Regions from separate parts of the Bacillus sp. VA15 genome, predicted to be linked through region 1. Evidence: a T-box and tRNA genes for the amino acid it is inferred to sense, from the RefSeq annotation. Region 1 holds a T-box; the other holds one or more tRNA genes.
The links. A T-box is a leader RNA that pairs with one kind of tRNA and senses whether it is charged. The one in region 1 lies ahead of ileS (isoleucine--tRNA ligase), so its partner is inferred to be a tRNA-Ile.
Positions count from the first base shown of each region.

Region 1 (14,345 bases):
ATTAATCACAATCTACTCATTTGCCCTGATCATATATATTTTTATGTCATGGGTGCCGAGTACAAGGGAAACGGCAGTCGGGCGGTTTTTAGCTTCGATTTGTGAACCATATCTCGAACCATTTAGAAAAATCATCCCTCCGATCGCAATGCTAGATATTTCACCGATCGTAGCTATACTTGTGCTTCGGTTTGCGACAACCGGCTTGTGGGGGCTTTATCGCATGATTGCGTTTTAATGTGACAGTTTGATAGGGGCTTGGCAGCAGCCAAGCCTCTTTACATAGAAGGGAAAGACGATGAGCGATATATATCAACACTTCAGAAAAGACGAGCGGGCCTTTATTGACCAGGCGCTCGAATGGAAAGGAATAGTCCAGAAGCAGTACAGAATGAAGCTGACCGACTTTTTAGACCCCCGAGAGCAGGTCATCCTTTCTGCTGTTACGGGACAGGCTGACGTTGGGCTTGCTTTTTCCGGCGGCTATGACAGAGCGGAGCGAAAACGGGCGATTCTGTATCCAGAGTACATCACTCCGGAAGAATCGGATTTTGAACTGCAGGCGTTTAACGTACGTTATGCTGAAAAGTTTGTCTCTGTAGATCATCGTTCTCTGCTTGGTGCATTAATGGGCATAGGCTTAAAGCGGCAAAAGTTTGGTGACATCGTGTTTTCTGAGACATCAGTGCAATTGATTGTCTCAGCCGATACCGCTGATTTTGTGGCGGCGCAGCTGACCCAAGCAGGCAAAGCGGCGGTCAGCCTAGAGAAAATTAACTTGTCAGACCTTAACATTCCAGCAGTTGATGTCGAAATAAGAGATGACACGGTTTCTTCTTTAAGGCTTGACGCCGTCTGCGCCTCTATGAGCAGACAATCCCGCCAGAAATCACAGACGCTTGTGAAAAACGGCCTCGTGAAAGTGAACTGGAAGGTAGTTGAAGACCCTTCATACATGGTGGCAGAAGGGGACATGCTCTCTATCAGAGGCTTTGGCCGATGCAGCTTAACAAAAATCGAAGGAAAAACCAAAAAAGACAAATGGAGAGTTACGTTTGAGCGACAAAAATAGTCGGTTTTTCAGTTTTTTTCTCCATCTGTGCGAAATTTGTTTTATAATGTGAACTAGATAACCGTACTGAAATGTAAAAATGGAGGTGGCATCATGCCATTAACGCCAAATGATATTCACAACAAGACGTTTACAAAAAGTTTTCGCGGATATGATGAAGATGAAGTAAATGAATTCCTAGCGCAAGTCAGAAAAGATTACGAAATTGTTCTCCGTAAGAAAACTGAGCTTGAAGCGAAAGTCAATGAACTTGATGAAAGAATCGGACACTTTGCCAATATTGAAGAAACGCTGAATAAATCGATTTTAGTTGCTCAAGAAGCGGCTGAAGACGTAAAACGCAATTCTCAAAAAGAAGCAAAACTGATCGTTCGGGAAGCGGAGAAAAATGCTGATCGCATTATCAACGAATCTTTATCAAAATCAAGAAAAATTGCCATGGAAATTGAAGAGCTGAAAAAACAGTCTAAAGTTTTCAGAACACGTTTCCAAATGTTGATTGAAGCTCAGCTCGATCTTCTGAAAAATGACGATTGGGATCATCTGCTTGAGTATGAAGTCGACGCAGTATTTGAGGAAAAGGAATAAATTCTCTGATTATCTTGACATTTTCTTAGCTTGTCGAATATAATACGTTCATAAATTCAGATGAAAAAACGGTTGAAAGGGACAGTCATGTTTCCTTCAGGCCTTTATAGCGACCCGGAGATGGTGAGAGTCCGGGATGGCCGGAATCATGTAGATCAGCCCTTAAGTTTCCTTTCTGAACTCACAGTAGGTTAGGACGTTCATCACGTTACGATGCTCGAGAGGAAAAGGCGTATGCTTGCTTTTTCTAAAAGGGTGGTACCGCGAGATAAGCTTTCTCGTCCCTTATGGGATGAGAGGGCTTTTTTTATTTTCTGAAAAAATGCAGTGGAGGAATGAAAATGGATTTTAAAGACACGCTCTTAATGCCGAAAACAGATTTCCCGATGCGTGGAAATTTGCCAAACCGTGAGCCTGACATTCAAAAGAAATGGGAGGGAGAGGATATCTACCGTCTTGTACAGGAACGGACGAAAGACCGCCCGAAATTTGTTTTACATGACGGACCTCCGTATGCAAACGGCGATATCCATATGGGCCACGCGCTTAACAAGATTTTGAAGGACTTCATTGTCCGCTACAAATCAATGAGCGGCTACAACGCGCCATATGTACCGGGCTGGGATACACACGGATTGCCGATTGAAACGGCTCTCACAAAAAACAAAAAAGTCAACCGCAAAGAAATGTCAGTAGCGGAATTCCGCAAACTGTGCGAAGAGTACGCTTGGAAGCAAATCGAGGGACAGCGTGAGCAGTTTAAACGCCTTGGTGTCCGCGGTGATTGGGAAAACCCATATGTGACATTAAAACCGGAATACGAAGCGCAGCAAATCCGCGTATTTGGTGAGATGGCAAAACGAGGCTACATTTATAAAGGCCTTAAACCGGTTAACTGGTCACCTTCAAGTGAATCTGCTTTGGCTGAAGCCGAGATCGAATATCAAGACAAACGTTCAGCATCTATTTACGTTGCTTTCGGTGTGAAAGACGGAAAAGGCGTTCTTGAAAACGGCGAGCGCATCATCATTTGGACAACAACGCCTTGGACAATTCCGGCGAACCTCGGAATTTCAGTGCACCCTGATCTTGAGTACAGCGTGATTGCAGTAGGTGAAGACCGCTTTGTCGTAGCAAGTGCTTTAGTCGAAAATGTTGCATCTGCATGCGGATTTGATCAATATGAAGTGACAAGAACGATCAAAGGGAAAGACCTTGAGAACATTATCGCTGAACACCCGCTATATGGCAGAGACTCTCTCGTTATGCTTGGCGAACACGTAACAACTGATGCCGGAACAGGCTGCGTTCATACAGCGCCGGGGCACGGGGAAGATGACTTTATCATCGGCCAAAAATACGGTTTAGATGTGCTATGCCCAGTTGATGCAAAAGGTGTAATGACAAGCGAAGCTCCGGGCTTTGAAGGCATGTTCTATGATGACGCGAACAAAGCGATCACACAGCAGCTAGATGAAAAAGGCGCGCTTGTGAAGCTTGAATTCATTACACACTCTTATCCGCACGATTGGAGAACAAAGAAACCAACCATTTTCAGAGCGACAGCGCAATGGTTTGCGTCTATTAAAGATTTCAGATCAGATCTGCTGGATGCCATTAAAGAAACCAAATGGGTTCCTGAATGGGGCGAGCAGCGTTTGCACAACATGGTTCGTGACCGCGGAGACTGGTGTATTTCCAGACAGCGTGCATGGGGAGTGCCGATTCCGGTATTTTATGCTGAAAACGGAGAACCGATTATTACGGATGAAACCATTGAACATGTTTCTGAATTGTTCAGGCAGCACGGTTCAAACATTTGGTTTGAAAAAGAAGCGAAGGATCTTCTTCCGGAAGGCTTTACACATCCTGGCAGCCCGAACGGCACATTTACAAAAGAACAGGACATCATGGATGTTTGGTTTGATTCAGGATCTTCTCATCAAGCGGTGCTTGAAGAGCGTGAAGATCTCGTTCGCCCGGCTGATTTATATCTAGAAGGATCGGACCAATATCGCGGCTGGTTTAACTCATCTCTTTCTACAGCAGTAGCCGTAACAGGAAAAGCGCCATATAAAGGTGTGCTCAGCCATGGGTTCGCACTGGATGGAGAAGGACGCAAGATGAGTAAATCGATCGGTAACGTCGTTGTTCCAGCTAAAGTTATGAAACAGCTTGGTGCCGACATCTTGAGATTATGGGTGTCTTCAGTTGATTATCAGGCGGACGTTCGCGTGTCTGACGCCATTTTGAAGCAAGTTGCTGAAGTATACCGTAAAATCCGCAATACGTTCCGTTTCCTTCATGGCAACCTATTCGATTTTGATCCAAAAACGAATGCGGTGGCTGTCGAAGATCTTCGCGAAGTGGACCAATATATGCTGATTAAACTGAACAAACTGATTGATAAAGTGAAAAAAGCGTATGATGAGTATGAATTTGCGGTTGTGTATCACAGCATCCATAATTTCTGCACAATCGAATTGAGCTCATTCTATCTTGATTTCGCAAAAGATATTGTGTACATCGAGCATGCGGATCATCCGGATAGACGCAGCATGCAGACAGTATTCTATGAAACGCTTCTTGCATTAGTGAAGCTTTCAGCGCCTATCCTTCCTCATACGGCTGACGAATTATGGTCTCATTTAACATTTGTTGAAGAGCAGAGCGTTCAGCTGACAGATATGCCGGAAACAATCACGGTTCCAAACAGCGAAGCGACAGAAGATAAATTTGACCGCTTTATGGCTTTCCGTGATGATGTGCTAAAAGCGTTAGAAACTGCGCGGAATGAAAAAATTATCGGTAAATCATTGGAAGCCAACCTGAAATTGTATCCAAACAAAGAAAACCAAGAGCTCTTGGCTTCCATTAAAGAAAATCTTTCTCAGCTGTTTATTGTTTCTGAATTGACAATCAGCGAAGAAAATGAAGCACCGAACGATGCGCAAAGCTTTGCGACAGGTAAAATCGCTGTCGAGAAAGCCGAAGGCGAAATGTGTGAGAGATCCCGTGTGATTTCAAAAGATGTAGGTGCAAATCCAAAATATCCTACACTTTCACTGCGAAACGCTGAAATCGTTGAAAAATACTATCAAAAATAATGGAAAAGGGGCCCGGCGTAAAAGCCGGGCTTTTTTTGTGCCAAGAGTGACATCGTTTAGAACGGCAGGAAAAATCTTATGGGCTTTAGATCATCATTCACAGGCAACAATATAGGTACTACGTTAAGAGCAGGAGTTGTGATGAATGAATGATCAACTGACCGCAATATATACGGAACTTCTTCTGACGAAAGAAGAATTACAGTCGAGATTATTTGAGTATTCTTGCTTTCAGGCTTCAACAAGCCCGCAAGCAGCAATCAATCATAAACAAAAAGCAACTCTGATCTATCACATTAAAGAAGAGCTTCAAGATGTACTCCTCGCATTGTCCAAAATCGAAAACGGCACTTTCGGATACTGTGAAGAAACCGGGGCTCCCATTCCTCTTTCAAAGCTTGCTGTGCTGCCGACTGCCCGCACAGCAAACGACTTTCTTTACTATGTCCAATTTGAAAAAAAAACGCTTCCGCTGTGGAAATCAACGGATATCGAATATGGTCAGGCACTGTATGAATAACAGTGTCTGGCCGGTTAATATGCCTGATATTTCTTTACTCCAGTGCTTTTTATTGATAAAATGCATAATGGATTAAAGTAACCGTAAACTGGAGGAACGTTTGTGCTGTATTATGTGATCGCACTACTTATTATTGCAGCCGATCAATTGACAAAATGGCTTGTCGTTAAGAACATGGAGCTTGGACAAAGCATTCCGATCATTGATCAGGTATTCTATATCACCTCCCATCGCAATACGGGTGCTGCATGGGGGATATTAGCCGGTCAGATGTGGTTTTTCTACCTCATTACAACCGCGGTTATTATTGGCATTGTTTATTACATACAGCGTTATACAAAAGGACAAAGGCTTCTTGGCGTGGCCCTCGGACTTATGCTTGGCGGTGCCATCGGCAACTTCATTGATCGGGCTGTCAGACAGGAAGTTGTGGATTTTATCCATGTCATTATTGTGAATTACAATTACCCGATTTTTAACATCGCAGACTCTTCATTATGTGTCGGCGTAATGCTTTTATTTATACAAATGCTGTTGGACAGCGGGAAAAAGAAAAAGGAGCAATACCATGAATCAAATTGATATAACCGCTTCAGAAGAACAAAAAAGTGAGCGGATTGATAAATTTCTGGCATCGACTGAGAATGATTGGTCGAGAACACAGGTGCAGCAATGGGTGAAAGACGGACAAGTTGTCGTGAACGGAAGCCCTGTAAAATCGAATTATAAAATTCAGCCGGGGGATCAGGTGACCGTCACTGTGCCTGAGCCGGAAGCGCTCGACGTGCTGGCAGAACCTATGGATCTGGATATTTACTATGAAGATCAGGATGTGCTGGTCGTCAATAAACCTCGCGGAATGGTTGTGCACCCAGCTCCCGGGCATCTTACGGGTACGCTTGTAAACGGCCTTATGGCTCATTGTACCGACCTTTCCGGAATAAATGGCGTGATGCGTCCGGGGATCGTCCACAGAATCGATAAGGACACGTCCGGCTTATTAATGGTGGCGAAGAATGATATGGCGCACGAGTCACTTGTAAACCAATTGGTCAACAAAACGGTCACGCGGAAATATACGGCAGTTGTCCATGGGCTTATTTCTCACGATGACGGAACAATTGACGCTCCAATTGGACGGGACAAGAAAGACCGTCAAAGTATGACTGTGACGCGTGATGGCAAAAATGCCGTCACTCATTTTCATGTGCTTGAGCGTTTTCAGGATTTTACGTTGGTGGAATGCCAGCTTGAAACAGGAAGAACACATCAAATTCGTGTTCATATGAAATATATTGGATTTCCATTAGCCGGCGATCCAAAATACGGTCCGAGAAAAACGATCGATTTTAACGGACAGGCCCTTCACGCCGGAATTTTAGGTTTTGATCATCCTCGCACTGGCGAATATGTCGAATTTGAAGCGCCGCTTCCGGAGGATATGGCAGAATTAATCGAAAACCTTAGAAATAACGGTTGACAGACTGTTTCTTTTCTGAAATAATAAATGAAGCTGAATAGATTCTTTAAAACAGTCCAGAGAGGCTGAGAAGGATAACGGATAGACGGGACGCGTGTATATGCGCGCACCTTGTCCTAAAACCCCTCTATGCTCTGGCAGGAGGGGTTTTTTCTTCTATATGAACTGTGAGGTGTCACACATTGAATCAAAAAGCTGTCATTCTCGACGAACAGGCAATCAGACGGGCGCTGACCAGGATTGCTCACGAAATGATCGAGCGCAATAAAGGAATGAATAACTGCGTCCTTGTCGGCATCAAGACAAGAGGGATTTACTTGGCAAAACGCCTTGCGGAACGAATCGAACAGATTGAAGGGAATCCTGTAACAGTCGGTGAAATTGATATTACTCTTTACAGAGATGATCTTTCCAAAAAAACGAGCAACGAAGAACCGCTTGTGAAAGGCGCAGATATTCCAGTAGACATCACAGATCAAAAAGTGATCCTCGTAGACGATGTTCTGTACACCGGAAGAACGGTCAGAGCAGGTATGGATGCGCTTGTGGATGTAGGCAGACCTTCCTCCATTCAGCTGGCAGTACTAGTTGACAGAGGACACCGGGAGTTGCCGATCCGAGCGGATTACATCGGGAAAAACATCCCGACATCAAAGGCTGAAAAGGTTATGGTTCAGCTTGATGAGGTAGATCAAAACGATCTCGTCGCCATTTATGAAAATGAATAATAGATCACCTTTTTAAAGGCAATCCAGAGAGGTTGCAAAGAGGTGCACAACAAAGTCCCGAAAGTATTCGGCAGGTCTTTGTATGCCTCTTTGCGTAAAAATAGCAAAGAGGTTTTTTTATACAGTCATTGAGTCATCCTAAAATGAAAGTTAACAATCAGGGGGAAAATCATCATGAGTAAGAAAAAAGTAAATTTAGGAGTCAGGGATGTCCCGACACCTTTCTCTTGGGTTTCATTCAGCCTGCAGCATTTGTTTGCCATGTTTGGCTCAACGATTTTGGTACCGAAGCTGGTCGGAATGAGTCCTGCTGTGGCACTGGTGACAAGCGGTATCGGGACACTTGCATACCTTCTTATTACGAAAGGGCAAATTCCGGCGTATCTCGGTTCATCCTTCGCCTTTATTTCTCCGATCATACTGGTAAAAGCGACCGGCGGGCCGGGAGCGGCAATGGTCGGGGCGTTTCTTGCAGGGCTAGTATACGGGCTGATTGCCTTATTGATCAGGCAGCTTGGAACCGGTTGGCTGATGAAGATTCTCCCACCTGTAGTCGTAGGCCCTGTTATTATCGTCATCGGGCTGGGGCTGGCAAGTACTGCAGTAAACATGGCGATGTACGCTGATCCGAACGCGAGTGAATTGGTCTACAGCTTAAAGCACTTCAGTGTTGCAGGAGTTACGCTGGCGATCACGATTATTTGCGCGATTTTCTTACGAGGATTTTTAAGCCTGATTCCGGTTCTGATCGGAATCATCGGCGGATACCTGTTTGCCCTTACTCAAGGGATTGTCAACTTCCAGCCGGTGCTTGACGCGAAATGGTTTGCGGTGCCTGAATTTATCATCCCGTTTAAAGATTATTCACCGTCAGTAACAATCGGCATCGCAGCAGCAATGGTTCCCGTCGCGTTTGTGACAATGTCGGAGCATATCGGCCACCAAATGGTGCTGAGCAAAGTTGTTGGACAAGATTTCATTAAAAAGCCGGGGCTGCATCGCTCCATTATGGGTGACAGCGTGGCGACAATTCTTGCTTCCCTGATCGGCGGTCCGCCGACAACGACTTACGGGGAAAACATTGGCGTGCTGGCCATCACAAGAGTGTTCAGCGTCTTTGTCATCGGCGGCGCGGCGGTGATTGCCCTTTGCTTCGGTTTTATCGGCAAAATCTCAGCACTGATCAGTTCAGTGCCGTCAGCGGTCATGGGAGGCGTCTCCTTCCTGCTGTTCGGAATTATCGCTTCGAGCGGTCTGAGAATGCTGATTGACAACAAAATTGATTATGAAAACAACAGAAACCTTATTATTACCTCAGTTATCCTTGTGATCGGTGTAGGAGGCGCTTTTATCCAAGTGTCTCAAGGAGGATTCCAAGTGTCTGGAATGGCGCTTGCCGCAATTGTCGGTGTCATCTTAAACCTGATTCTTCCGCAGGCGAAGGAAGAGCAGGCTGACACATCTGAACAACATCATATCTAAAACCTTTTAATGAAAGTCCAGAGAGGCTTGGAAGGGTTATAAAGAGAAGGAAGCTTTCAATGCTGCCCTCTATTTAACCATACCCCGAGTCTATCTAAGACCGGGGTTTTTTCAGCCTTAAAGTTGAAACGAGAGGGGAAAGAACATGAAGCATTTAACGACGATGAGTGAACTTAGCACTGAGGAAATCAAAGATTTGCTTCAAACAGCACAAGACCTCAAAAGCGGAAAAACAGACAATTGGCTTACGGGAAAATTTGCAGCGAACCTGTTTTTTGAACCGAGCACGAGAACCCGGTTCAGCTTTGAGGTCGCAGAAAAAAAGCTGGGCATGAATGTGCTGAACCTTGATGGAACAAGCACAAGCGTGCAAAAAGGCGAAACCTTATATGACACTATCCGAACGCTCGAATCAATTGGTGTGGACGTGTGCGTCATCAGGCACAGCGAGGATGAGTACTATAAAGAGCTTGTCAGCCAGATAAACATCCCGATTTTGAATGCGGGAGACGGATGCGGTCAGCATCCGACACAATCACTGCTTGATTTAATGACGATTAATGAAGAGTTCCATACGTTCAAAGGGCTTACCGTCTCCATTCACGGCGATATCAAGCACAGCAGAGTGGCTAGATCTAATGCGGAAGTGTTGACAAGATTGGGTGCCCGTGTCCTGTTTTCAGGTCCTTTGGAATGGCAGGATGAAGAAAATTCATTCGGCACGTATGTCTCAATGGATGAAGCAGTTGAGTTTTCCGATGTCGTCATGCTGCTTCGCATTCAAAATGAAAGACATCAGTCCGTTGTCAGCCAGGACGGCTATCTAAACAAATACGGCTTGACCGTAGAACGGGCTGAGCGTATGAAGCAGCATGCGATCATTATGCATCCTGCTCCGGTAAACAGAGGAGTGGAGATTGATGACAGCTTAGTAGAAAGCGAAAAATCAAGAATCTTCAAGCAAATGCAAAATGGCGTATTTATCAGAATGGCAGTGATACAGCGTGCCTTACAAACCAAAGTGAAAAGAGGAGAAGCAGCGTATGTCATATCTCATTAAAAACGGCTGGATACTTAACGAAAATGGTGAAAAAACAGAAACGGATATTCGAGTGACGGGAGAAATCATCTCCGAAATCGGTCAGCTTGATGCAACGGATGAAGAAACGGTAATTGATGCAAAAGGATTGCTCGTTTCACCAGGGTTTGTTGATCTCCACGTACACTTCAGAGAGCCGGGTGGAGAGAAAAAAGAAACCATTGAAACCGGTGCAAAAGCAGCGGCGCGCGGCGGCTATACAACAGTAGCAGCAATGCCGAATACGCGGCCGGTTCCTGATACGAAGGAGCAGATGGAATGGGTGCAAAACCGTATTAAAGAAACATCATGCGTAAGAGTTCTTCCATATGCATCCATTACGATCAGACAAATCGGTGATGAGATGACAAACTTTGAAGCTTTAAAAGAAGCCGGAGCATTTGCTTTTACAGATGACGGCGTCGGTATACAGACAGCAGGAATGATGTATGAAGCGATGAAACGGGCAGCTGCGATCGACAAAGCGATTGTCGCACATTGCGAAGACAACTCCTTAATTTACGGAGGCAGCGTTCATGAGGGGACATTCTCCAAAGCGAACGGGCTCAACGGCATTCCTTCTGTGTGTGAATCAGTTCATATTGCCCGCGATGTATTGCTGGCTGAGACTGCAAACTGCCATTACCATGTATGCCATATCAGTACGAAAGAATCTGTCAGGGTCGTACGTGATGCGAAAAAAGCAGGAATCAGAGTGACAGCAGAAGTGTCACCACACCATTTGCTGCTTTGTGATGAGGACATTCCGGGACTTGACACAAATTATAAAATGAATCCTCCTCTCCGCAGTGCAGAAGACAGAGCGGCTTTAATCGAAGGTCTTTTAGACGGAACGATTGATTTTATCGCAACAGACCATGCGCCGCATACAGAAGAAGAGAAAAATACAGACATGAAGCTGGCGCCATTTGGAATTGTCGGCTTAGAAACAGCGTTCCCGCTCCTATACACACACTTTGTCAAAAATGGCAGCTGGTCGCTGAAACAGCTGATTGATTACATGACAATCAAACCATGCGAAGCGTTCGGTCTCCCATACGGAACATTACAAACGGGGCGAGTTGCTGACATTACGTTAATCGATTTGGAAAAAGAAGCAGTTATAGACAAAGAGACATTTTTATCAAAGGGAAAAAACACACCATTTAACGGCATCAGCTGTACCGGCTGGCCGGTCGCTACAATTGCGGCAGGGAAGCTTGCTTATGAGGAAGGGAGACTTGTCAAATGAAGAGACGATTAGTATTGGAAAACGGAGCGGTATTCGAGGGAGAAGCCTTCGGAAGCTTAGAACACAGCATGGGAGAAGTCGTTTTTAACACTGGGATGACAGGCTATCAGGAAATTTTATCTGACCCTTCTTACTGCGGGCAGATCGTAACATTAACGTACCCGCTTATCGGAAATTACGGCATCAACCGTGATGATTTTGAATCCATTACCCCTTTTGTGAAAGGGCTGATCATCAAAGAATTGTGTGAACTGCCTTCCAACTGGCGTTCAGCATACACATTAGACGAGTATTTAAAAATGAAAAACATTCCGGGACTGCAGGGAATTGATACAAGAAAGCTGACAAGAATGATCCGCACGGCAGGCGCGCTAAAAGGAACATTCGCTTCACCTGATGAAGATATCGAAGCAGTGCTGAAAAGACTGAACGAAACTGAACTGCCGAGAAATCAAGTATCCCAAGTATCGGCCAAAACCGCATATCCGAGCCCTGGAAGAGGCAAACGCATTGTCTTGGTTGACTTCGGCATGAAGCACGGCATTCTTAGAGAGCTGAACAAACGAAAATGTGACGTCATCGTTGTGCCTTACAACATTACAGCGGAAGAAGTGCTCCAGCTGAAACCGGACGGCATCATGCTTTCTAATGGACCTGGAGATCCGAAAGATGTGCCTGAAGCGATTGAAATGATTAAAGGTGTTCTCGGAAAAGTGCCATTATTCGGAATATGTCTCGGCCACCAGTTATTCGGGCTGGCGTGCGGAGCGAATACTGAAAAAATGAAATTCGGCCACAGGGGTTCAAACCACCCGGTAAAAGAGCTGGCTACCGGAAAAGTCGCCTTAACATCTCAAAACCATGGCTATACAGTCTCATCCGTCAGCGAAACAGAACTGGAAGTGACGCATATCGCAATTAACGACGATACGATTGAAGGGCTGAAGCATAAAACACTGCCGGCATTTACGGTTCAATATCATCCTGAAGCCTCACCTGGTCCTGAGGATGCCAACCATCTATTTGACAGATTCATCGAAATGATCGAAACAACAGAGAAAGAAGGGGAAGCGGTATGCCAAAACGCGTAGACATTAACAAAATTTTAGTAATCGGATCTGGACCGATCATCATCGGCCAAGCAGCAGAATTTGACTATGCGGGAACACAAGCCTGCCTTGCTTTGAAAGAAGAAGGCTATGAGGTCATCCTTGTCAACTCAAACCCTGCCACGATCATGACAGATACAGAAATGGCTGACCGGGTTTACATCGAACCGCTCACTCCTGAATTCCTGACGCGAATCATCAGAAAAGAGCGCCCGGATGCCATTCTTCCTACTCTCGGAGGCCAAACCGGTTTGAATCTTGCGGTTGAGCTTTCTGAAAGAGGCGTGCTGGAAGAGTGCGGCGTCGAAGTGCTTGGCACGAAGCTGTCTGCGATTCAGCAGGCTGAAGACCGCGACTTGTTCAGAACACTTATGAATGATCTGAATGAACCGGTGCCAGAAAGTGAGATTATCCACTCTCTGGAAGAAGCAGAAAACTTCGTCAGCCAAATTGGTTTCCCTGTTATTGTCCGCCCGGCATATACATTAGGCGGAACAGGCGGAGGCATCTGCTCGAATGAAACAGAGCTGAAAGAAATTGTTGAGAACGGCTTAAAATTAAGCCCGGTGCATCAATGTCTGCTTGAAAAAAGCATCGCCGGCTATAAAGAAATCGAGTATGAAGTCATGAGAGACAGCCAGGACCACGCCATTGTCGTTTGTAATATGGAGAACATTGATCCAGTCGGAATCCACACTGGAGACAGTATTGTTGTCGCGCCAAGCCAAACGCTCAGCGACCGCGAATATCAGCTCTTGCGGAATGTATCGTTAAAACTGATCCGCGCGCTTGGAATCGAAGGCGGATGTAACGTACAGCTCGCTTTAGATCCAGACAGCTTTCAATACTACATTATTGAAGTAAACCCGCGGGTCAGCCGTTCATCTGCCCTTGCATCAAAAGCAACGGGATATCCGATTGCAAAGCTTGCTGCTAAAATCGCTGTCGGCCTTTCATTAGATGAAATGATGAACCCGGTGACAGGAAAAACATATGCAGCATTTGAACCGGCTCTTGACTACGTCGTATCAAAAATTCCGCGCTGGCCGTTTGATAAGTTTGAATCAGCAAACAGAAAGCTCGGCACGCAAATGAAAGCGACAGGAGAGGTCATGGCGATCGGCCGCACGCTTGAAGAGTCATTGCTGAAGGCTGTGCGTTCACTGGAAGCGGATGTGTATCATCTTGAATTGAAAGACGCTGCTGACATTTCCGATGAGCTTCTTGAAAAACGAATTAAAAAGGCCGGTGATGAACGCTTATTCTACTTAGCTGAAGCGTACAGAAGAGGCTACACGGTAGAAGACCTCCATGAATTTTCCGCGATCGATGTCTTCTTCCTGCATAAGCTGTTCGGAATCGTACAGTTTGAAAAAGAACTGAAGGCGAATGCGGGTGATACTGACGTACTGAGACGGGCAAAAGAACTCGGATTCTCTGATAAGTACATCAGCCGTGAGTGGGAAATGAAAGAATCGGAGCTTTACAGCTTAAGAAAACAAGCGGGAATTGCGCCGGTATTCAAAATGGTGGATACGTGCGCGGCGGAATTTGAATCAGAAACGCCATACTTCTACAGCACATACGAAGAGGAAAATGAATCTGTCGTTACAGATACGAAAAGTGTGATGGTTCTTGGTTCGGGGCCGATTCGAATCGGTCAGGGTGTTGAATTCGACTATGCGACTGTTCACTCTGTATGGGCAATTAAACAAGCAGGCTATGAAGCCATTATTGTCAATAACAACCCGGAAACCGTTTCAACAGACTTCAGTATCTCAGACAAGCTGTACTTTGAGCCGCTTACGATTGAAGATGTCATGCACATCATTGACCTCGAACAGCCGGTGGGCGTTGTCGTACAGTTCGGCGGACAAACTGCCATTAACCTTGCTGACGAGCTTTCTGCACGCGGAGTGAAAATCCTTG
Region 1 is NZ_JBVQPQ010000002.1:388,340-402,684, reverse strand. It holds gene AC0DBE_RS06930 (YggT family protein) at 1-238, shown strand, start outside; gene AC0DBE_RS06925 (YlmH family RNA-binding protein) at 299-1,072, shown strand; gene divIVA (septum site-determining protein DivIVA) at 1,166-1,660, shown strand; T-box leader at 1,723-1,949, shown strand; gene ileS (isoleucine--tRNA ligase) at 2,002-4,767, shown strand; gene ylyA (sporulation-related RNA polymerase-binding protein YlyA) at 4,913-5,287, shown strand; gene lspA (signal peptidase II) at 5,390-5,869, shown strand; gene AC0DBE_RS06900 (RluA family pseudouridine synthase) at 5,856-6,767, shown strand; gene pyrR (bifunctional pyrimidine operon transcriptional regulator/uracil phosphoribosyltransferase) at 6,950-7,495, shown strand; gene pyrP (uracil permease PyrP) at 7,670-8,977, shown strand; gene AC0DBE_RS06885 (aspartate carbamoyltransferase catalytic subunit) at 9,123-10,037, shown strand; gene AC0DBE_RS06880 (dihydroorotase) at 10,021-11,307, shown strand; gene AC0DBE_RS06875 (carbamoyl phosphate synthase small subunit) at 11,304-12,398, shown strand; gene carB (carbamoyl-phosphate synthase (glutamine-hydrolyzing) large subunit) at 12,383-14,345, shown strand, end outside.

Region 2 (14,345 bases), on a different contig from region 1:
CCTCTTCTTCCTTCTCAGCTGAGCTTGTGTCATGAGCCTGCCACCCCATCGATCCAGGCGGTGTAAATACGAATTGGTCGAGATCGAGTTTAGAAATGGAGGCTTTTTGTCTCGATGACCTCATGTCAATTCGCCTCCCGATACGCTTTTATTTTTTTATACAGTTCCGGCATTGTATCCAAAAACGCATCTTTAGATTCTTCAACAGAAATCATATTTTGCAGCGCCCAGTTGTACTTCTCATCTGACCATGTTTTCTTTTGCTTCAAATAATATTTATGGCCGATTGCACAGAACAAATGCGGAAACGCGAGATCAATCCATAGCACCTCGTACTGTTTTTCTGTGAGCGGATACACTGCATCATAGGCTGCAAGCAGTGCAACCATGAAATCGGTATCCCATACAGAAAGCTTAACCATAACTTTATTCAGCAGAATGCGCAGATCTCTTGATGGCAAATCGTAGGTAATCGAGTGAAGCTCTTTTAAAAAAGGCTCCCCGTCGATCTCAGTCAAACGCGCCAATGTAAAATCCTGAAAACAGAATCCGCCATGTTCAAGCGTTTCTTTTGTCCAATTTTCATACTCTGATTCATCAAGCGCTTGCAGAGCCTCTTTTCCTCTTGCCAGCATTTTATCAGCGTGTTTTAAGAAAGTTTGCGAAAATAAGTCATCAGGATAAGATGCCGCGATCTGCATATTCCCTTCTAATTCCTGCAGCTTCCACCGGTATAATTTATGCCATTTGCCGAGCCTGCTTCTTTTCTTGCTTTCATCTGTGCAAACATATCCTTTTGACGCATGATGAAAATGGCCGGCAAATGACATGACTTTTTTCATCTGCTCTGCATCATAGTAAATCATTTCTTTTCCTGTCACTTTGTCATATAAACTGTAGGAGACCCGATCAGTACCTAAGCAGCTCCCGCCATTTTTTGTTTGATGTATCGGCGCTACCGGCAGCCCTTTCTCTTGTAAATGGGCATGTGCCTGAGTGATAAAAAGCATTCGCTCCGGTTTCATCTGCGCTTCTTTTAATAGCTTTAGGCCTTGATCAGTTTGTATTTCCCAGATTTTGCGCCCGCTTTTGTTTGATTTCAACGCCACATGTTCGATATGGAACGGATAATAGTTGAGAATATCGGACACAATCTGTTCTTCATGCTCTTTTTGGTACACTCTGTTCACCCCTTCTATCTGTTCTTCTCATACACGCTGAGCAGATTTTCCGCCACCCTCTGCCAGCCGAATTGGCTTTCTGCCTCACGACGGCTGTATTTCCCAAGCCGTTCCCGTTTTTCAGAGCTGCTGAGCAAATCATTGATATATCCAGCATATTGTTTAGGATTTTCAAAGTCATGAATGATGTAGCCGTTTTTCCCTTCCTCTATGACCTCTGGATTGCCTCCCCGATTGCTTGTAATAATAGGCAGTCCCGCAGCCATCGCTTCATAATGAACCCTCGCTAAAGGCTCCTGCCACTGCGAAGAGCATACAAATACATCTGACATGGTATAAAGGCGAGGAATGTCCTTTGGCTTCACAAATTGAATAAATGTGACATGATCCTTTTGCATCGCACCGAGGGTATGAAGATGTTTGACATAGTTATTTAATTCATTATCTCCGAACCATTTTGACCCGATAAACACCATCATGACATCAGGATGCTCCTCGATTATGTCCGGCAACGCCTGCAATAAAATGTGCGGGCCTTTTACTTTGCTGAGCCGGCCAACAAAAAGGACAATTTTTTTACCGTGAAGTTCCAGCTCGCTTCGCATATCTTCGCGAGCCCGCTGCCCTTCTTTTGTCCAGCGTGGGTGGTACGCTTTCAAATCCACACCGGAATACACCGTTTTTGTTTTTGATCGTGCTGACGGAAAACGGCTTGTGATCGTCCGGCCAATATAATCGCTGACCGTAACAATCTGCGCTACAGAATCGATGCATATCTCACCTTCTGCCTGGCTGATCTTATCGTAAGCGAACATTTCATTGTGAACGCTTAAAATAAAAACAGCATCTGGCGCCTGTTTCTTCAGTTTCGACACCCAGCTTGGGCGATTACAGACATGCACAAGATCAAAACGGCTCTTTTTCAGCTCTTCTCCAACAGCATCTTCATAACGGTCTTCATCCAAATGCACATAATGGACTCCGTCTGCTGTCTCTCGATCAGCGAGATTTGGATCTTTAATAGAAAATACAGTCACCTCATGTTTTTTGGCAATCAAAGGGGCAACTGCTTCGAGGTAGATTTGAATGGCGCCTCCTCGAACCGAGGGGACAGGAAGCTTCTCTGTGGCGATCAGTGCTATTTTCATACATAGCCTCCATTCCTGCATGATTTTTAACTAGTTAGAATCATGATACGGTTGAACAACCAACTTGTGCGGAATGGGACTGCCCCAAAAACAAAACGGGTAAACAACCAGGTTCTTCTATCAAATATAGTCAAATATCTCAATCATTTTTTTCTTTCGATTCATAAGGTAGGAGTAAAACAGGTAAGGATGTGTCCTTTAATGGCAGAAAACCAAGAAGTCATTGAGGAGGGGAATTCATCAGAGCTTCCTTTATCAGCAGAAGATGAAAGAAAATTAACCGAGCTGGCTGAAAATGTGCTTCAAGGATGGGATGTGCAGACTGAAAAAATAGACGTCATTCAAGGAAACCAGATGGCGCTTGTGTGGAAGGTTCACACAGGCTCCGGTGCGGTTTGTCTGAAACGAATACACAGGCCCGAAAAGAAAGCCTTGTTTTCCATTTTCGCACAGGATTATTTAGCAAAAAAAGGAATGAACGTTCCCGGCATAATCCCAAATAAAAAAGGCAGCCTATATTCCAAGCACGGCTCCTTTCTATTTGTCGTATATGACTGGATCGAAGGAAGGCCGTTTGAGCTGACTGTAAAGCAGGATTTGGAGTTTATCATGAAAGGCCTTGCTGATTTCCATACAGCTTCCGTCGGATATCAGCCGCCTAATGGCGTTCCCGTATTTACGAAATTAGGGCGCTGGCCGAATCACTATACGAAACGATGCAAACAGATGGAAACGTGGAAGCTGATGGCGCAGATGGAAAAAGAAGATCCTTTCTCACAGCTTTATCTTCAAGAGATAGACAGCTTTATTGAAGACGGACTGCGCATCAAAGACCGGCTTTTGCAGTCGTCCTATGTGCCATGGACTGAACAGCTGAAAAAAAGCCCTAATCTTTGCCACCAGGATTATGGAACCGGAAATACCCTCTTGGGGGAAAACGAACAGATTTGGGTCATCGACCTAGATACCGTATCATTTGATCTTCCTATTCGAGATTTGCGCAAAATGATTATTCCGCTTTTAGATACGACGGGCGTTTGGGATGAAGAAACATTTCATGTGATGCTGAACGCATATGAATCCAGTGCCCCATTAACTGACGAACAAAAACAAGTAATGTTTATTGATATGCTGTTTCCTTATGAGCTTTACGATGTCATTCGCGAAAAATACGTCCGCAAGTCTGCTTTACCGAAGGAAGAATTAGAGTCAGCTTTTGAATATGAACGCATTAAAGCAAACGCATTAAAGCAGCTGATTTAAGACATCATCTCCCCCGCATATCGGGGGGATGATCTTTATAAGATAAGGGTAAGAATAAATGTAACATTAATACATACGGGGGTTACAAACATGAAGAAGATGGTCGGTGCCATAGCGGTTTTTGTGATTACATATGCGCTGTTTTCAGCCGCAGACTACCTGTTTCCAATTGACCAAGAATGGTACAATTCACTGAAAAAACCGGACTGGACGCCACCCGGATCTGCGATCGGCATCATTTGGGCCATCCTATTTGCCCTGATCTCCCTTTCAGCTGCCATTGTGTATGCCGCGTTTTCATTTAAAGATGCGAAAAGCTTTTGGCTTACGCTTTTGATTAATTATGTGCTCAATCAGGCATTCAGCTATTTTCAATTTACCCAAAAGAATCTGCTGGCTGCATCGATTGACAGCCTGCTTGTCGCCATCACTGCAATCGTTTTAATGATCATAGCGAGAAAATACAGCAGGACCGCAAGCTATCTTCTTTTGCCTTATTTTTTATGGAGTGCATTTGCGACATTCTTATCCTTTACAATCTATTCCATGAATCTGTGAACAAAAAAGCCGCTTATACAGCGGCTTTTCACATCATCGGCTGGATTCCCCAAATGTTTTTCGCATATTCCCGGATCGTGCGGTCGCTTGAGAAATATCCAGAATGGGCAATATTCACAATCGAACGCTCAGACCATTTCCTCCGATCGAGATAATCAGCTTGAATACGCCCCTGCGCATCTGCATATGAGCTGAAATCCTTCAGCACAAAATACTCATCATTATGCGGAAGCAGCGAGTCATAGATCGATTCAAATTCATCTGCTTCCCCTTCAAAAAAACCGTTGATCAGCTGATCCGCTACCTGTCTGATTCTGCGGTCATGCTGATAATATTCCCTCGATCTATAGCCGCCGTTTTCCTGATACGATAGAACTTCATCCGCCTTTAAACCGAATGTGTAAATACAATCAGGCCCCACCCGCTCAAGTATCTCAATATTTGCGCCGTCATGTGTGCCAATCGTCAAAGCGCCGTTCATCATGAACTTCATATTTCCTGTACCAGACGCTTCCTTGCTTGCGGTTGAAATTTGTTCACTTACATCTGACGCTGGAAAAATCCGCTCAGCCATAGAAACTCTGTAATTTTCCAAAAAAACAATCTTGAGCAGTTGTTTGACTGCCGGATCATAGTTGACCTTTTCCGCGACAGAATGGATCAGCTTAATGATTTTCTTGGCATAATAATAACTTGGTGAAGCCTTTGCCCCAAAAATAAAGGTTTGCGGGTAGATAGAAAAGCCCGAGTCCTCTTTGAGCCGATTATACAAATACATAATATGAAGAACATTCAGCAGCTGCCGTTTGTATGCATGAAGCCGTTTCACCTGAACATCAAATATGCTGTCAGGGTTCACAACTACCCCGGCCGTGCAAAAAATCAAATCAGCGAGCTCTTGTTTTTTCCTGCTTTTGTTGTTTTGAAACTGTTCGATAAAAGCAGGATCAGAGGCGTACGGTTCTAAGCGAATCAGTGATTCCGGCTGTTTCACCCATTCATTGCCGATCGCCTCCGTGATGATAGCAGACAAGCCGGGATTCGCTTTCAGCAGCCAGCGCCTGTGGGCAATTCCATTCGTCTTATTGTTAAAACGATTCGGAAACAGCAAATGAAAATCGCGCATCTCCCTTTCCTTTAAAATATCGGAATGAATTTTGGCAACGCCGTTTACACTGTAGCTGCCCACTATAGCCAGATGAGCCATTTTGACAACACCATGCGCCGTAATCGCCATGTCCTCTATCCTTTTCCAGTCTCCGGGATACTTTTCCCACACCGCCCGGCAAAACCTTTCATTGATCTCTTCAATAATCATGTACATTCGCGGGAGCAGCGGCTTAAACAAATGAATCGGCCATTTCTCAAGCGCTTCTGACAATGTCGTATGATTTGTATAAGAAATCGTATGTACGGTAATATGCCAGGCCTCTTCCCAGCTCATGTTCTCTTCATCGAGCAAAATCCGCATCAGCTCAGGCACTGCCAGTGCAGGATGGGTATCATTAATATGAATGCTTACTTTTTTATGCAAGCCGGATAAAGATTTATTTGTTTTTCGGTAATTGTTCACAATGCTTTTTAAGCTTGCGCATACTAAAAAATACTGCTGCTTCAGCCGTAAAATTTTCCCCTCGTCATGAGTGTCATCAGGATATAAAAATTCAGAAACTGCTTCGGTTTCCCGCTTATAAGACAAAATATTGCCGCCATGATAATGCGCATAAGGCTCAGCGTTCCAAAGCCTTAACGTATTGACGGTACCCGTTTCATAGCCGATGATTGGGATGTCATAAGGAACGGCTGTAACAATTGTAGCTTGCTCGTGGCGAAAATGCAGACGTCCGTTCTTTTCTGTCATATGCACCTCGCCCCAAAACGGCACGTCAACTGCCTGATCGGCATTTCTTACTTCCCATACATTCCCGTTTTTCAGCCATTGCTCAGGCAGCTCCACCTGATGCCCGTCTACAATTTTTTGCTCAAACAAGCCATGCTTATAACGAATGCCCATCCCGTGCCCCGGCAAATTCAATGAAGCCAGAGAATCTAAAAAGCAAGCTGCCAAGCGCCCAAGCCCGCCGTTGCCGAGACCTGCATCGCTCTCCATTTGAAGGATCTCCTCTAAATTGATGCCGATTTCCTTTAAGCCTGCTTCTACAACATCACGAACGCCAAGATTCATTAAATTTTGTTCAAGAAGCTGACCGAGCAGAAATTCGATTGACAAATAATATGTCTGCTTCCCGGAATTGGACCTGCTTTTTTCATTCGTCTGGATCCAATCAGCGCTGATATATTCTCTGACCATATTGCCCAACGTTTTATATTGATCCAGCTTGGCAGAGTCTTTGAAGCTTTTTCCGCACGTCATTTCCAGACGCTTTAAAAATAAGGCTGCAAAGCGTTCTTTACTCGAGAACATCCCGTCCACTCCTTGTCACATGCTCGAAAATGCGCTGATACTCTTTTGCTGACTGCTCCCAGCTGTAATCTGCATTCATTGCGGTCTTCATGATGCTCTTCCATACATCCTTTTGGCGATAAAACGACAGCGCCCTCTCGATCGTAAATTTCAGATCATGCGCATTGAAAGCGGAAAACGTAAAGCCATTGCCCGTTCCCTCTTCCTCCTGATAGGAACGGACAGTGTCGTAAAGACCGCCCGTCTCCCTGACAATCGGAATGGCGCCATATTGGAGAGCAATAAGCTGACCCAAGCCGCACGGCTCAAATTTCGACGGCATCAAAAACATATCGGAGCCCGCATAAATTTGATGGGCAAGCGGCTCATCAAACCCAATATACGCTCGGCACTTCTCATGAAAAGCCAATTCTGCATACCGGAAATAATCTTCAAATTCACGTTCCCCTGTACCCAGCACAATTAGCTGTATGTCTTGCTCTTCAAGAAGTTCGTGCATAATTCTGCGGACAAGATCAAGTCCCTTTTGTTTAGTGAGCCTTGTCACCATACTGATCAGCGGAATATCATTTCGCTCTGGAAGCCCCATCCGCCGCTGAAGCTTCGTTTTATTTACTTCCTTGCATGCAAGATGCTCCGAATCATAATGCGCCTCTATATAGGGATCGCATTTCGGCTGATAGAAAGTATCATCAATGCCATTTAATATGCCGGTTATATCATTTTCCCTATATTGCAAAACCTGCTCAAGCTGTTCACCATAATAAGGCGTCAATATTTCATTTCTGTAAGTGGGGCTCACAGTTGTCACATGATCAGCCGCAATGATGCCTGCCTTCATAAAATTAACAAATCCGTTGCATTCTAACCTTTCATAATGAAAATGATCCATCTCAAGCCCTAGCAAGTCATGTGTGACATCAGGCGGAAATATGCCTTGAAACTGTAGATTGTGGATTGTGAGCACGCTTCTCATCTGCTTATAAAAAGGATGTTTTCTGTATTCCTCTTTCAGCAAATAATTGACCATCGCTGTATGCCAGTCGTGAGTATGAACAATATCGGCTTGAATATTCACAGCTTCGGCGGCCTCCAGCACAGCTCTTGAAAAAAAGGCAAACCGTTCACCGTCATCATAATGCCCGTACAACGAATCCCTGTTAAAATAATATTTATTGTCGATGAAATAATAATTCACATCATCTTCAGCAATCTGTTCAATTCCGCAATATTGCTGACGCCAGCCGACGGCTACCGTACACTCAGCCGTTTTTTCCATGCGCTTTTTCCATCGCTCAGGTATTTGGCTGTACTTCGGAAGCATTACAGCTACTTCATTGCCTAATCGCGCAAGTGCCTTTGGCAGAGCACCAGCTACATCGGCAAGACCTCCTGATTTAACAAACGGGGTACATTCAGATACAGCAAATAATACTTTCAAGAATTCATCAGCTCTCCTTGCACCAAACCTTTTCTTAATACAAGCGGCTGCTCAGCTGTTCCCGCAGCCTCAGTCGCATTGCCGATTTTAACGTCCTTATCAGAAATGACCTGCTCAATCTGGCAATCCTCGCCAATCTGCGTTTTTTGCATAATAATGCAGTTTTTCAGCTTCGTCCCCTTTCCGACATGAACCGCCCTGAACAAAATGCAGTTTTCAACCTCTCCTTCAAGCACACATCCGTTTGCCACCAAGGAATTTTTGACAGTGCTGTGTTTTCCGTATTTCGTCGGCGGCTCATCCTTCACTTTTGTATAGATCGGCTGCTGCGGCAAAAACACCTGCTGCCAAAAACGAGGCTGAATGAGCTCCATACTGTGGGTATAATACTTTTCCACCGAATCAATCACAGCGGCATAACCTGAATATTCATAAGGGCAAATGGTCAAGGAGGAGGATTCTTTTTCAACAGCCTCCTGAATGGTTTTATAGCCTTTTTCACTATGTCCGTAGATCAGATCCTTTAAAAGCGCTGTAGACATGATATAGATTTGCAGCGACTGGCCATCCTGAAATACCTCGGTGACGTCGCAGCCAACCTCCTGATGGCGTTTCAGCACATATTGAAATTGAATGTTGCATACAGTATGGCTGTTGGAGATGACAGCATACTGCTGTGTGCTTCTGTGAAAATAATCAAGATGGTCGGAAAACTGCCGAAAAGAACCGAACTCATCGTATTCTTGGTGAAGGTGGGGCGACGGGAAAAAAAAGAGGCCATCCTTTTTTCGATGCAAATCCCATTCCTTACCTGCTCCAAGATGATCCATAAGCGAACGATAGCGATACTTCGGAAAAATCGCGACACTCCTAATATCCGCATTCACCATGTTGGAAAGCATAAAATCGATCAGACGGTACCTGCCGGCGAAAGGGATTGCTCCCAGCGACCGCTGTGCCGTTAAATCCTGAAGAGAATGCTTATATGTGGTTTCATCTATAACACCTAACATTTGATTATTGAACACTGACTCAGCCCCCTCTTCAGTATTAGATCAATTCTTTTTCTACAAATTCCTCTGAAACGAGCAACGCCTCCTGAATGTCTTTTTCGGATCGAATCACTGCGCCATCCGGCAGCACCAGACCCTTAGGAACGATGGCATTTTCAATTACTACATGCTCCCCAATTGTCACATCCGGCATTATGACGGATGATTTAACAGTCGCATGCTTACCGACAGTCACGCCTTGAAAAAGAACGGAGTGAGACACATTTCCATATACAACACAACCTTCGTTCACAAGCGAATCTTGAACCTGCGCATCAGATGAAATAAATTGCGGAGGCTGATTCGGATTGACGGAGTAAATTTTCCACTTCCGTTCAAATAGTTTCAGCTCCGAGTCCTCTTTTAACAGATCCATATTGGCTTCCCACAAGCTCTGAACAGTACCGACATCCTTCCAATAACCTTTGAACGGATAAGCGGAAAGCTTCTTTTTCTCCTCCAAAAGCAGAGGAATAATGTCTTTGCCAAAGTCGTGGCTTGAATAAGGATTCCGGTCGTCCATCTCAAGATACTGTTTCAAAAGCGGCCAATTGAATATATAAATTCCCATTGAGGCAAGATTGCTCTTAGGGAATTTGGGCTTTTCATCAAAATGTGTAATCGTCCCATCTGCATCGGTCTTCATGATGCCGAACCGGCTTGCTTCCTCCCAGCCCACCTCGATGACAGAGATCGTTACATCCGCTTTCTTTTCAATATGAAAATCAAGCATTTTACCGTAGTCCATTTTGTATATGTGATCTCCTGATAATATCAGCACATACTCAGGATCATACTGATTCAAATAATTAAGATTTTCATAAATGGCGCTTGCCGTCCCTTTATACCATTTGACTTCTGATGACTCGGCATAAGGGGGTAATACCGTCACGCCGCCATTATATCTGTCAAGGTCCCATGCACTGCCGATTCCAATATAGGAATTCAGCTCAAGCGGCTGATATTGTGTTAAAATCCCGACTGTGTCTATGCCTGAATTGGAACAGTTGCTGAGGGTAAAATCAATAATCCTGTATTTTCCCCCGAAAGATACAGCCGGTTTGGCCATATTTTTTGTCAATCCGCTGAGACGGCTGCCCTTCCCGCCGGCAAGGAGCATGGCTACACATTGTTTTTTCATCTTTTTATCTCTCCTCTTTTTTTAACCGCCCGTAAAATCGAAATGCCGTAAGGGGGGATGGTCATCGTGATATAACATGGTTTATGATGAAGAGCTCCCTTTTTGGCCGCTAACGGCTTTTTGTTGATTTGTCCTGAGCCTCCATATGCTTCACTGTCGCTGTTCAGCACTTCAATGTATTGAGTAAGAAAAGGAACTCCAACATCATATTGATGATAGACCGCGGGTGTAAAATTACAAATGATGACAAGCGCCTCACCGTGCCTTTTGCCATAACGAATAAAAGAAAAGATTGATTGTTCGTCATTATGGACATCAATCCATTCAAACGATTGTGCACGATGGTCATGTTCATAAAGGATTTTGCTTTTTTGATAAAAGCGGAGAAGATCTTGCGTAAAAACGCTGGCTTTCTGATGCATGGGGAAGGAGTCCAAAAACCAATCAAGCTGTTCTGTATCTTTCCATTCATCAAATTGGGCAAATTCTGATCCCATAAAGATCAATTTCTTTCCGGGATGAGCCGTCATATAGCCGAGCAAAAGCCGATACTGGGCAAATTTCTGCCAATAGTCGCCAGGCATTTTATTAAGAAGGGATTTTTTTCCGTATACGACTTCATCATGAGAGAACGGCAATACAAAATGTTCACTAAACGCATACAGTAATGAAAACGAAATAAGCTGATGACAATACCGCCTTTCTTCTGGCGGCGTCTCCATATATTTCAGTACGTCATTCATCCAGCCCATATTCCATTTAAAATGAAAACCGAGCCCTCCTTCCTCAACAGCACCTGTCACTTGAGGCCATTCCGTAGAGTCTTCCGCAATCATCATGACATGAGGATATGCCTCTCTCATGGTTTGATTGAGTTTTTTTAAAAATTCAACAGCATATGGATTCGTATGGCGTTCATCCTGATTTGGCCAATACAGGAGATTAGCCACTGCATCAACCCTAAATCCATCTATATGATAGAGTTCCGCCCAGTACAACGCATTAGAAATTAAAAAACTATGAACTTCCGGTTTTCCCAGGTCAAAGTTTGCCGTGCCCCATAGCCAGTTCTCCCGATCACGTTCTTCTTGATATTCATAAAGTGGCTCTCCATCAAACATATAAAGACCATGTGCGTCTTTACAAAAATGTCCGGGGACCCAATCCAGAATGACTCCGATGTTTTCTTGATGGCATTCATCCACAAACTTCATCAAATCATGCGGCGTGCCAAACCTGCTTGTCGGGCTGTAATAACCCGTTCCTTGATATCCCCAGGAACGATCATAAGGGTGCTCATACACCGGAAGCAGTTCGATATGGGTAAACCCATGCTCTTTGATATAAGGAATAAGCGACTGGCTTAATTCTTTATAAGAGTAATGCCTGCCATCAGAATGTTTCTTCCAGGAACCGAGATGAAGTTCATAAATAAAAACAGGTTTCTCATACAGCGTATTAGCCTTATGTTTCTTTTGCCATTTTTGATCTTGCCAGTTGTATCCTGCCAAATCGTAAGTAAGTGACGCTGTATTGGGCCTGATTTCTGAATAAATAGCATATGGATCTGCCTTCAGCCTGATCTCGCCGCTTTTCGTCACGATTTCATACTTATATCGTTCCTTTTCTCCTAAATTTGGAATAAACAACGTCCAAATGCCACCATCGTTCGCTCTGTGCATCACATGCTGTTCTCCTGACCAGCTGTTAAAGTCCCCAGCCACTCGTACTTCTGACGCATGAGGCGCCCACACACAGAATTCATATCCTCTTTGGCCATTCAGCTCGCGATAATGCGAGCCAAACAGCTGATAGCTTTTAAACAGACTGCCTTCGTGAAAAAGATAAACATCATGTGCTGTAGGGCTGGCAGCGGCCATGTAATCATCCTTTCTGACATCATAGTTTTCATTTATAGTATTTATTCGAAGAAATAAAAAAAAGCCCTTTCATGAAAGCGCTTATACTTATTGACAATTAACTTCATTTTCCGAAGAAAAACGAAATATATGGAGATTTTTGTTGCCTGTTTATAGAATATAGAATGATATCTAAGGCATATCAGGATTTATAAAAAATAAAAAAACCTTGCAGGATATGCAAGGTTTCTGAATGACCCGTACGGGATTCGAACCCGTGTTACCGCCGTGAAAGGGCGGTGTCTTAACCGCTTGACCAACGGGCCGATGATTGAGAACTTATATGTGTAATCATATGGCGGAGAAGGAGGGATTTGAACCCTCGCGCCGCTTACACGACCTACACCCTTAGCAGGGGCGCCTCTTCAGCCACTTGAGTACTTCTCCATTTGGCTCCACAGGCAGGATTCGAACCTGCGACCGATCGGTTAACAGCCGATAGCTCTACCACTGAGCTACTGTGGAATATAAAGGTCATGGTGGGCCTGAATGGACTCGAACCATCGACCTCACGCTTATCAGGCGTGCGCTCTAACCAGCTGAGCTACAGGCCCATGACAATATAGAAATGGAGCGGGTGATGGGAATCGAACCCACGACATCAGCTTGGAAGGCTGAGGTTTTACCACTAAACTACACCCGCAATTTTATTTGGGGCGATTGATGGGAATCGAACCCACGAATGCCAGAGCCACAATCTGGTGCGTTAACCACTTCGCCACAACCGCCAAAATATATATTGATAAATGGTGGCTCGGGACGGAATCGAACCGCCGACACACGGATTTTCAGTCCGTTGCTCTACCAACTGAGCTACCGAGCCTAAGTATTTAAATGGCGGTCCGGACGGGACTCGAACCCGCGACCTCCTGCGTGACAGGCAGGCATTCTAACCAACTGAACTACCGGACCATTTTGATATTTACATGTGAATTTTTTAGGTTGTACCCTTTAGGTACCCCTTATTTCATTCATATAATTTGGTTGCGGGGGCAGGATTTGAACCTGCGACCTTCGGGTTATGAGCCCGACGAGCTACCGAACTGCTCCACCCCGCGATGATTAAGAATATATATGGCGGAGGAAGAGGGATTCGAACCCCCGCGGGCTTTGACACCCCTGTCGGTTTTCAAGACCGATCCCTTCAGCCAGACTTGGGTATTCCTCCGTATAGTGGTGGACCTTGTAGGACTCGAACCTACGACCGGACGGTTATGAGCCGTCTGCTCTAACCAACTGAGCTAAAGGTCCATTGGTAGCGGCGGAGGGGATCGAACCCCCGACCTCACGGGTATGAACCGTACGCTCTAGCCAGCTGAGCTACACCGCCAAATATTTATTGAAACCAAGTGGAGCCTAGCGGGATCGAACCGCTGACCTCCTGCGTGCAAAGCAGGCGCTCTCCCAGCTGAGCTAAGGCCCCAAGAATGGTCGGGAAGACAGGATTCGAACCTGCGACCCCATGGTCCCAAACCATGTGCTCTACCAAGCTGAGCTACTTCCCGATTTCATGTAGATCATGGCGCGCCCGAGAGGAGTCGAACCCCTAAACTTTTGATCCGTAGTCAAACGCTCTATCCAATTGAGCTACGGGCGCAAAACTTAATGCCGAGGGCCGGACTTGAACCGGCACGGTAGTCACCTACCGCAGGATTTTAAGTCCTGTGTGTCTGCCAATTCCACCACCCCGGCGTGGATGGTATAGTTGGAGCGGAAGACGGGATTCGAACCCGCGACCCCCACCTTGGCAAGGTGGTGTTCTACCACTGAACTACTTCCGCAGAAATGGTGCGGATGAAGGGACTTGAACCCCCACGTCTGTAAAGACACTAGAGCCTGATTCTAGCGCGTCTGCCAATTCCGCCACATCCGCAACATGTAAATGGTGAGCCATGAAGGACTCGAACCTTCGACCCTCTGATTAAAAGTCAGATGCTCTACCAACTGAGCTAATGGCTCTTCTTACAAGAGACTTGAATATTATATCATATAAAAGTGGTGCCGGCAAGAGGACTTGAACCCCCAACCTACTGATTACAAGTCAGTTGCTCTACCAATTGAGCTACACCGGCATATATGTAAAACCGATATGTATAATGAAGAATGGTGGAGGATGACGGGCTCGAACCGCCGACCCTCTGCTTGTAAGGCAGATGCTCTCCCAGCTGAGCTAATCCTCCATAATTGCACTAGCGTGCAATTGCTTGGCGGCGTCCT
Region 2 is NZ_JBVQPQ010000014.1:24,758-39,102, forward strand. It holds gene AC0DBE_RS21185 (hypothetical protein) at 1-124, opposite strand, end outside; gene cotS (spore coat putative kinase CotS) at 126-1,181, opposite strand; gene cotSA (spore coat protein CotSA) at 1,196-2,329, opposite strand; gene cotI (spore coat kinase CotI) at 2,519-3,592, shown strand; gene AC0DBE_RS21205 (TspO/MBR family protein) at 3,683-4,150, shown strand; gene glgP (glycogen phosphorylase GlgP) at 4,179-6,575, opposite strand; gene glgA (glycogen synthase GlgA) at 6,562-8,016, opposite strand; gene glgD (glucose-1-phosphate adenylyltransferase subunit GlgD) at 8,013-9,044, opposite strand; gene AC0DBE_RS21225 (glucose-1-phosphate adenylyltransferase) at 9,067-10,209, opposite strand; gene glgB (1,4-alpha-glucan branching enzyme) at 10,206-12,089, opposite strand; tRNA gene AC0DBE_RS21235 (tRNA-Glu) at 12,323-12,394, opposite strand; tRNA gene AC0DBE_RS21240 (tRNA-Ser) at 12,425-12,515, opposite strand; tRNA gene AC0DBE_RS21245 (tRNA-Asn) at 12,519-12,593, opposite strand; tRNA gene AC0DBE_RS21250 (tRNA-Ile) at 12,606-12,682, opposite strand; tRNA gene AC0DBE_RS21255 (tRNA-Gly) at 12,698-12,771, opposite strand; tRNA gene AC0DBE_RS21260 (tRNA-His) at 12,781-12,856, opposite strand; tRNA gene AC0DBE_RS21265 (tRNA-Phe) at 12,876-12,951, opposite strand; tRNA gene AC0DBE_RS21270 (tRNA-Asp) at 12,964-13,040, opposite strand; tRNA gene AC0DBE_RS21275 (tRNA-Met) at 13,110-13,186, opposite strand; tRNA gene AC0DBE_RS21280 (tRNA-Ser) at 13,204-13,296, opposite strand; tRNA gene AC0DBE_RS21285 (tRNA-Ile) at 13,303-13,379, opposite strand; tRNA gene AC0DBE_RS21290 (tRNA-Met) at 13,382-13,458, opposite strand; tRNA gene AC0DBE_RS21295 (tRNA-Ala) at 13,479-13,551, opposite strand; tRNA gene AC0DBE_RS21300 (tRNA-Pro) at 13,557-13,633, opposite strand; tRNA gene AC0DBE_RS21305 (tRNA-Arg) at 13,649-13,725, opposite strand; tRNA gene AC0DBE_RS21310 (tRNA-Leu) at 13,735-13,820, opposite strand; tRNA gene AC0DBE_RS21315 (tRNA-Gly) at 13,835-13,909, opposite strand; tRNA gene AC0DBE_RS21320 (tRNA-Leu) at 13,915-14,001, opposite strand; tRNA gene AC0DBE_RS21325 (tRNA-Lys) at 14,012-14,087, opposite strand; tRNA gene AC0DBE_RS21330 (tRNA-Thr) at 14,125-14,200, opposite strand; tRNA gene AC0DBE_RS21335 (tRNA-Val) at 14,233-14,308, opposite strand; rRNA gene rrf (5S ribosomal RNA) at 14,331-14,345, opposite strand, start outside.
Region 2: it has a tRNA-Ile gene. The T-box ahead of ileS (isoleucine--tRNA ligase) is inferred to sense a tRNA for this amino acid. The anticodon was not compared.